DNA from 2 places in the Flintibacter porci genome. Region 2 is predicted to be linked to the other one. Evidence: riboswitches for the same ligand, from Rfam matches in the RefSeq annotation. Region 2 holds a riboswitch; the other holds the start of a gene.
The links. Region 2 has a riboswitch for thiamine pyrophosphate ahead of ACEVJL_RS11885 (HAD family hydrolase). Riboswitches for the same ligand answer to the same signal wherever they lie in the genome.

Region 1: another riboswitch for thiamine pyrophosphate. It lies ahead of ACEVJL_RS01315 (energy-coupled thiamine transporter ThiT); the one in region 2 lies ahead of ACEVJL_RS11885 (HAD family hydrolase).

The regions. Positions count from the first base shown of each region.
Region 1 is NZ_JBHEVB010000001.1:277,146-281,551, forward strand. Features, by position in the region: partial or broken gene thiW (energy coupling factor transporter S component ThiW) at 92-613, opposite strand; TPP riboswitch at 917-1,019, opposite strand; gene ACEVJL_RS01310 (HAD-IIB family hydrolase) at 1,116-1,922, opposite strand; gene ACEVJL_RS01315 (energy-coupled thiamine transporter ThiT) at 1,954-2,559, opposite strand; TPP riboswitch at 2,636-2,754, opposite strand; gene ACEVJL_RS01320 (deoxycytidylate deaminase) at 2,810-3,295, opposite strand; gene ACEVJL_RS01325 (Zn-finger containing protein) at 3,513-3,908, shown strand; gene ACEVJL_RS01330 (NAD(P)/FAD-dependent oxidoreductase) at 4,060-4,406, shown strand, end outside.
Region 2 is NZ_JBHEVB010000010.1:85,777-90,182, forward strand. Features, by position in the region: gene ACEVJL_RS11875 (energy-coupled thiamine transporter ThiT) at 1-438, opposite strand, end outside; gene thiD (bifunctional hydroxymethylpyrimidine kinase/phosphomethylpyrimidine kinase) at 431-1,231, opposite strand; gene ACEVJL_RS11885 (HAD family hydrolase) at 1,347-2,009, opposite strand; TPP riboswitch at 2,070-2,174, opposite strand; gene cdd (cytidine deaminase) at 2,304-2,699, shown strand; gene ACEVJL_RS11895 (DUF378 domain-containing protein) at 2,780-2,983, shown strand; gene ACEVJL_RS11900 (ABC transporter permease) at 3,062-4,390, opposite strand; gene ACEVJL_RS11905 (ABC transporter ATP-binding protein) at 4,394-4,406, opposite strand, start outside.

The sequences.
Region 1 (4,406 bases), on a different contig from region 2:
TCAGCACGTTCTTTACCAGCACCAGCACCGCCAGGTAGGCAATGATGCCCAGGAAGACGATGCCCATGCTGTCGCCGGCCACAGTGACCGGGCGGTCAAACACCTTGGCCCCCAGATCCTGCTGCATCTTCAGCAGCATGCCGTTTTTGGCCAGCTTCTTGAGCAGCAGGAAGGCCACGCTGCCGCCGATGAGGGTACCGGCAATGAAGGAGGGCACATAGTACACCCAGGTAAGGCCGGTATAGCCCCACCACAGGGTCATCACCGGGTAGGAGGCCACCGCGCCGATGATGCCGGTGCCCACCACCTCACCGATGACGGCGAAGATGAGCCGCCCGCCGCTGAGACGGTACAAAATGCCCGACAGGGCCGCGCCAAACACCGCTCCGGTGAGGGCCAGAGGGGGAATACCCATCAGGCTCATGCGGATGACGCCGATGGTGCAGGCGCACACGAAGGAGTACACCGGACCCAGCAGCACCGCACACACGATGTTGATAAGGTGGGCAGTGGGGCACATGCCCTCCACACGGAGGATGGGCGAGATGACCACGCCCACGGCCACCAGCATAGCCAGCACCACCAGGCGCAGAAGAGAGGGGTTGCGTTTCATAAAAAAGACTCCTTTTCCCAAAAGCTTCCGCGGAAAAGGAGTGGGATCCCACATGGACAGCCCTCCCCCACGCCGGTCTCCCGGCGCCGCGGAGCCCCCGCCCGGGCAAACTACCGGGTCGGGTCGGTCGAAGCTTACTGGCTTCCTCTCATGCCGGAACACGGCCTCCCATCGCTGTCCAGTTGTATACGAAAGCAGGACACAGGCCCAGGGCGCTCCCCCTCGGCCTGCCGCCTTTGGCAGTCCTTCCTCGCACTCCGGCCGAAAAAAACAAAAGAGGCGTGCCGCAGGCACGCCCGGACGCACAACAGCACGTCCACATCCCTACGGCGGCATGATCCGCATCAGGTTTCTGGGTCGAAGCCGAACTTCCTCTCAGCGCTCACGCGCTCCCCATTGTATTTTCCGTCCGAAGAATGTCCCGGCCTTGGCTGGGACGGGTTTATTATCCCCCCCCCGCCCCTCTTTGTCAATCCCCATTTGAAGGGCGGGGAGGTGATACTCAATATTTCCGGTCCAGGATCTCCACGATGTCGCCGATGACGCCCTCGTCGCAGTGGCACAGCAGCTTGGCGCCCCAGTCTTTGACCTCCTGGGCACAGTTGGCCGGCGCGAAGGGGATGGCGGACAGGGCCATCATGGGGATATCGTTCTGGTTGTCCCCCACACAGTAGAGGTTGTCCCGCTCCACCCCCAGCATATCGATGAGCCGCTGCACCATGCCGCCCTTATTGCATCCCCGGCGGGTGACCTCCAGGTAGTAGCGGTTGGAGAAAATGGCCTCGTACCGCTCCGGGCAGTGCTCCTCCAGCCAGGCCCGGGCGCGCAGCAACTGGTCGTACTCCTGCTGGACAATGACCTTGTTCCAGGGGGTGGGCATGTCGGCAATGGGGGCTACCGTGTAGTCGGTGCCCACCTTGCGCATGTGGCCGTCGGTGACATAGTTGGGGCGGTAGACATAGATATCCTCCCCGTGGTAGGCCTCCATTCCCAGAGAGGGCATGGCGTCCATCAGGGCCTGGAAGTCCTGGGGCGCCCGGGGGTCCAGCTGGGTCTCCAGCAGCATGGTATCGGTGTGGAAATCGTAGATGGCCGAGCCGTTGGACAGCACCACCGGGGCGTTGATGGGCGCTAAGTGGACGTAGGGGGCAAAGGTGGTGTAGGCCCGCCCGGTGGCCACGGTGAACCGTCCCCCCTCCCGCAGCCAGTAGTTGATGGCTGCCAGATTGCGGGGCGGCACCCGGTGGTGGGAATCGTATAAGGTATCATCAAAGTCGCTGACCAGCAGCAGGCCGTCAAATTTACCCATGGGGGCCTCTCTTTCTTCGCCCCCGAAGGGGTCAGTTCAGGTCCTGGCCCTGGTAATACTTCTTCAGCGGGCCGTAGGACAGCGCCGCCACCAGGGAGGTAATGATAATTTCCGGGATCATGTAGCTGGCGTTGTAGGCAATGGACCAGATGGGCGCGGCCCAGCCCAGCTCATTGGGCCAAAGCACCTCCCAAACCACCACGCCGGAGACATAGTGGCAGCCAAGGCGCACCAAAAAGGTGAGCACAATGCCCAGCACCAGCTCCAGGCGGGGATTGCCCAGCCGGCCTTTGAACATTCCGGCCAGTCCGATGACCGAGAAGGCCAGCACGTAGTCAAACAAAATGATCAGAATTGCGGTGGGCACACTGTCGGCGTACTGCACGTTCTGGATGCCCAGCACCATCTGCAGAAGGCTGTACACAAAGGCGGCAAACACGCCCCACTTGCAGCCGTACCGCCAGGACAGCACCACCAAGGGCAGCATGGAGCACACGGTGATGCCGCCCCCCAGCGCCCAGGGTCCCTGGAAGGGGAACATGCTCAGCACCGTGGCGATGGCCAGCATCATGGCGCTCTCTACCAGGCGGCGCAGCCGGATGGACTGGGCGCGCCGGGTCACAGCAGTGGAATTCATACTCGTTTCCTCCTAAAAAATGTTGTACCGCAACACATCCAAGCGGGTGCAGTGCGGTACGAAAGAAACGACATGAGTCCACATTCCGTTCACTTCCTACGCCGGCATTACCCGGATCAGGTTTAAGGGACCGAAGGCGGCCTATTCGCCTTTGCATCTCAGCTGGAAAAGCTTCCAGCGCCCCTGTGCTCGATTGTTATGCGGTCATCTTTATTGTACCCGCCCCGGCAGGGGCTGTCAAGGTGGAGCCTTACTTATGCTGCTCCGGCAGGGAGTCGTCCTCCCGCACCCAGTCCTCCACATGGACCACGCTGTAATCCCGGTCGGTGTTGCGGATGACCACCCGCTGGATGCCCGCGTTGATGATGAGTCGGCGGCACATGGAGCAGGAGGTGGCGTCGTGAAGGAGCTCCCCGGTCTTGGCCTCCCGGCCAGCCAGGTACAGGGTGGCGCCCAGGGTATCCCGCCGGGCGGCCGAGATGATGGCGTTCATCTCCGCGTGGACAGAGCGGCACAGCTCATAGCGCTCGCCGCTGGGCACGTTCATGGCCTCCCGGGTGCAGTAGCCCAGGTCCATGCAGTTCTTCCGGCCACGGGGCGCGCCGTTATAGCCGGTGGAGACGATCTCGTCGTTCTTGACGATGATGGCTCCATAGCACCGCCGCATACAGGTGGACCGCTCCAGCACGGTCTCGGCGATATCCAGGTAATAGTTCTCTTTGTCGATGCGCTTCATACAGCGGTCCTCCCAGTTCATTTGGGAAAAGTATACCCTATTTTGTCCCCTGGCGCAAGACAAATGCCCCGGTTTCTGTTGTTCTGCCAGGAACAATTCACACTTTGTTTACGATTGCTTCCTTGACGAGTTCATACTCTCGCGCTATCATATTTTCAAGATATTTCAAGAGAAAAAACCGCCCTCGCGCCTGTTTTCTCTACTTAGGAGGCTGCCTATGATCCGCAACGCCATCCAGCGTTTTATGTACGGCCGCTACGGGACCGACCAGCTCAATCTGGCTCTGCTGGGTTTATACCTGGTCCTGTATCTGGTTTCCGCCCTCACCCGGTGGGGGGTGCTGTACTGGCTGTCCCTGGCGGTGCTTGTCCTTCTCCTGTTTCGTACTCTCTCCCGCAACGCTGCTCGCCGCCGGGCTGAAAACGCAAAGTTTCTCCAGGTGGCCGGCCCCGTGATCCGCTGGCTGCGCTTTCAGCGCACGGCACACAGAGACAAGGAACACCGCTACTTCAAATGCCCCAACTGCGGCCAACAGCTGCGTGTCCCCCGGGGCAAGGGAAAAATTACCGTCACCTGCCGCAGCTGCGGCGCCAGCTTTGAGGAGCGAAGCTGAATCTCTCCCTGTCAGGCCGCCTTTGGGCGGCCTTTTTCGTGTCTTTTCACCGGATTTCCCATTTTGTTTTTTTGAAAAGTATGTTATACTATATTTTGTATGAACGGGGCTTTTTGCCGCCGAAACAGAAGAAAATGTAAGGAGAACTTCCATGAATGCCATGTATGACGTAGTGATCCTGGGCTGCGGCGAGGCGGGCATCTTTGCCGCCTACGAGCTGGCCCACAGCCGTCCTGACCTGAAGGTACTGGCCCTGGACCAGGGCCGGGATATCTACCACCGCAGCTGCCCCATTGTGGCGGGCAAGGTCCGCGAGTGCATCCACTGTGCCGTATGCGACACCATGTGCGGCTTTGGCGGCGCAGGCGCTTTCTCCGACGGAAAGTTCAACTTTACCACCCAGTTCGGCGGCTGGCTCACCGACTTTATGGACCCCAAGGTGGTCATGGACCTTATCGACTACGTGGACTCCATCAACGTCGCCCACGGGGCCACCAC
Region 2 (4,406 bases):
GGCCATAATATGACTGGTCACGCTGAGGGCAACCGCCAGTGTGGTGCCCAGGATGATTTTCCAGCGCCGGTCGGTTCCAAAGACACTGGCATAGCCCAAAGCGGAGAAGCAGATAAGCTGTTCCACAAAAGGCTGGGCCCAGTGTACCGGCTGCCAGTCAGGCAGCAGAAGCATGGCCAGCAGGCCGGTGACCCATCCAGCGCAGAAGGCCACCCTGGCGTTGACCAGAAGGGAGAGCAGAAGGATGGGCAGCATGGCGCCAAGACTGATATGGCTCCCGTTGGGCAGGGTGATCAGGAAACAGCGCAGCACCAGGGTGGTCGCCGACATCAGGCCGGCAAGACAGATATCCCGGGCAGACAGGCGGATCCCGCGGCACAAAAACAGGGTAACGGCAAAATAGCAGAGGGTAAAGGCTGCAACGATCAGGTTAGTCATCCACGAACTCCCCCCGCAGAGCAAACAGGTGGTCCATGGGGCCGCTGCCTGCGCCCAGATCCAGCATGGCTGCCAGAGCGCCGGAGATGTAGGCCTTGGAGCGCTCCACAGCCTGGGTCAGGTCGTAGCCCTTAGCCAGGTTGGAGGCGATGGCACTGGAGAGCGTACAGCCGGTGCCGTGGGTATTGGGGTTGTCAATGCGGCGGCCACGGAACCAGGTGCTCTGGCCATCCCGCCAGAGAAGGTCATCTGCATCGTGGATCTGATGGCCTCCCTTACACAGTACGGCGCAGCCGTAGGTCTCGCTGATGGCCTGGGCGGCCCGCTCCATATCCTCTGCGGTGGTAATGGTCATGCCGGAGAGAACCTGGGCCTCGGGGATGTTGGGGGTAAGAAGGGTAGCCAGAGTAAGCAGCTGTTCCTTCAGGGCCTCCACCGCCTCCTCGGAAATAAGGCGGGAGCCGCTGGTGGCCACCATCACCGGGTCTACCACAATGTTTTTTGCCCCATACTGTTTGAGCTTGTCCGCGATGACCTGGATCAGGGCGGTGGAGGAGACCATTCCGGTTTTGACTGCGTCAGGGAAGATGTCCGTGAAGACACAGTCCAGCTGGTTGGCAAGAAACTCAGGGGTGGACTCCAGGATGCCGTAAACGCCGGTGGTGTTCTGGGCCGTCAGGGCGGTGACAGCGCTCATGGCATATACGCCATTGGCCGTCATGGTCTTGATATCGGCTTGGATCCCGGCGCCTCCGCTGGAATCGCTTCCAGCGATCGTCAATGCGGTTTTCATAGTTAAGACTCCTTTCTGTTTTGACGCATTGAAGTTTTATAGTGCGACGAAAGGTGGTGCCCCCAATTCGCCGCATACATAAACGGTTCTTCCTAAGAACCTGGGGGAAACAGATTTAGCCCAGCTGGGCGAGAAAGGACGGATCGTCCAGCTGTTTCAGATGCCAGCGGCAGATTTCCTTCAGCGCAGGCTGGTCCTCGGAGGAAAAGGCGTCATACACGCCAACTACCTGGAAGCCGGCCTGAACGGCGGTCTGGGCGGCGTGAAGGGCATCTTCAAAGACCAGGGTTCGCTGCGGAGCGGCTCCCAGCTGCCTGGCGGCCTCCAGATAGAGGTCCGGGCGGGTCTTGGGACCGTACTGAGTTGCGCTCAGAACAAAGGAGAAAAAGGGCCAGACGTCCAGCCGCTCCAGAGCCTGCCTGGCCTGATGGACCTGGCTTGCGGTAGCCACGGCGCAGGGCACGCCAAGTTGGTGAAGCCGCTCCAGAAGAGGGCGAACGCCTTGCTTCAAAGGAACTTGGTCCCGGTATTCCCGGTCAGCCAAGTCCTCCATGGCCTCCATGAGCTGCTGGGAGGAAGCGGGGAGATGGTAGGTGCGGATCAGGTAGTCGATGGCCTGAGGAGAACTCATCGCGCGCAGCGTGTGGGACAGATCGGGAGCGGGATGGCCGCCAAACCGGCGTACCAACTCCTCTGGAATGTGGTCCCAGACGTACATGGAGTCGGTAAGGGTGCCGTCCAGATCAAAAATGGCTGCCTGGGGAAGAAAGTGGGCCATAGAAGTGCCTCCAAAAACAAAATCACCCCGGGTATCTCTCGAGAGAGACAATCCCGCGGCGTACGCATACCATAATCTCCCTACGTTGGCATTACCCAAATCAGGTCACAGGTCGAAGCGCACAGCTTCCTCTCAGCCCGTTTGCGAGCTCCCTTTTTGATTGCAGTGGACCGCTGTCGGCGGTCCGCTGGAAAATATTATAGCACGGGAAAAGAAGATTGCAAGTTTTTTTCTGCTGGGGTATGCTAGAAGAGAACAGACGCCCGCCCGAGCGCGGGAGAAGGAGGCAGGAACATGACCGATCAGGAACTGGTGCAGCGAGCCTTGGAGATGCGGAAATTTTCTTATGCACCCTATTCTCATTTTGCAGTGGGCGCGGCTCTCTTATGCGAGGACGGAACGGTGTTTACCGGCTGCAATGTGGAAAATGCGGCCTACGGTTCCACTCTGTGCGCGGAGCGTACCGCCCTGGTGAAGGCGGTAAGTGAGGGACGGACCACCGGCTGGACCACACTGGCTATTGCGGGCAGCGGAGAGGATTTTTGCTGGCCCTGCGGCGCCTGCCGGCAGATGCTGTATGAATTTGCGCCAAAACTTCGGGTGCTGGCGGTCAATCAGCATGGCCAGTTTCAGCAGGCAGGCTTGTGGGAACTACTTCCCATGGGATTTGGACCGGCATCGTTAAAATGAAATTGCGTGTTGTCCGTGCATAGTTTTTCTCTGGCCTGGAAATGCTATCCCCGGAACCCAATCCGAGGAGGTAATCTGACGTGATCATGGACAAGATCGCTTTGGCCCTGCTGATTATCGGCGGGCTGAACTGGGGCAGCGTGGGACTGTTTCAGTTTGATCTGGTGGCCTTTGTCGGCGGTGGGTCTGATGGACTGATCAGCCGGGTGATCTACACCGTGGTGGGCCTGTCGGCGCTGTGGTGTATTACCCTGCTGTTTCGGGACACAGATAAAAACCACTGACTCTCACAAAAACAGGAAGGCAGTCCGAAACGGACTGCCTTCCTGTCTTTTATAGAGAGTATAATTTTGTTTGGCTGCCTACTCGCTTTTGATGGCCTCTAAAACGGAGATGCGTACCGCCTTGTTGGCCGGATAGCAGCCTGCGCCCAAGCCGATGAGAACAGAGAAAAGGACGGCAAAGAGCAGAAGCCACGGTGGGATCACCGAAATCCTTGCCACATCCTCTCCGCCAAGCAGAGCAGGAATGAGATGGTCTAAGCTGGGCCCCATGGATATGAAGTTAATAGCCGCCGAGATAATAACACTGATGACACAGGCAGATATACCACCCATAAAGCCAATGGCACCGGCTTCCGCCAAAAACATGATCCGGATGTCGGAGACCGGGCAGCCCAGAGATTTCATGATTCCGATCTCCCGAGTGCGCTCGGAGATAGACATGATCATGGTATTGATAATGCCCAGCGCGGCCACAAACAGCGAGATGGCACCCAAGCTGCCCAGTGTCATCTGTCTATGCTGGGCTTCTTTTTCTAAGGGCTTGCGTACGCTCTCCATGGATTCGGTGGGATATCCCATAGCGTTGATCTTACCCTCTACTCCCGAGACCTGGCTGATGCTGGAGGTCTTGACTAAAATGCTGTCATAGGAGATGGGAATATCATGGTCGGCCTGTCCCAGGAGGCGGCGCAGGTCATCCAGGGAGATCATAACGCCGTCAACGGTCTCGTTGCCCTTGGAGTAGTCTTCTTTTATCACACCCACCGGATGCAGCGGCATAGAAAATACCCCAGCACGGGTTTTCACTTCCAAGGTAAATTCCTGGCCGATGGGATCCAGGTAGGGGGCGGGGACAGAAATCTGATTGCCGAATCCATCCCAGTCGCCGTCAAAGCGGTTGACCATATCGTCCCCCTCGGGGCGTAAGGTATCTTTCAAATTATAGGCCATGTACTGCCCGATGATAGCATCGCCGGGCTTTGTGGCAGGGGAGCCTTCCAAAAAGCGGTAGCCCATGGTTTCCATGACGCTGACATCCATAGCTACGATGTTGGTCCATTGGGCCACATAGCGGTGGTCTGGTCCGGCGGACAGGGTAACGGAGTCAATATCCAGAGTAAATTTCGGCGTGACTGCTTTTACTCCGCTGATCTCCCGCAGCTGTTGGAGCAGATGATCGTCCAGTGCGCCTGTTTGGCTGTTTTGAGGGGGATTTACGGTGATGATAGTTAAGTCTCCCAGTTCTGACAGAGCTTTTTCCTGAGTCTCTTTCATGCCCACACCCAGGGATACGGTGATGACAATGGAGCAGCATCCGATCAGCACGCCCAGGGTGGTAAGAAAGGTGCGTGTTTTTTTGCGGAGCAGATTCTGGGCGCACAGGTGGAACAGGTCTTGCCGTCTCACCGGTTAATTCCCCACA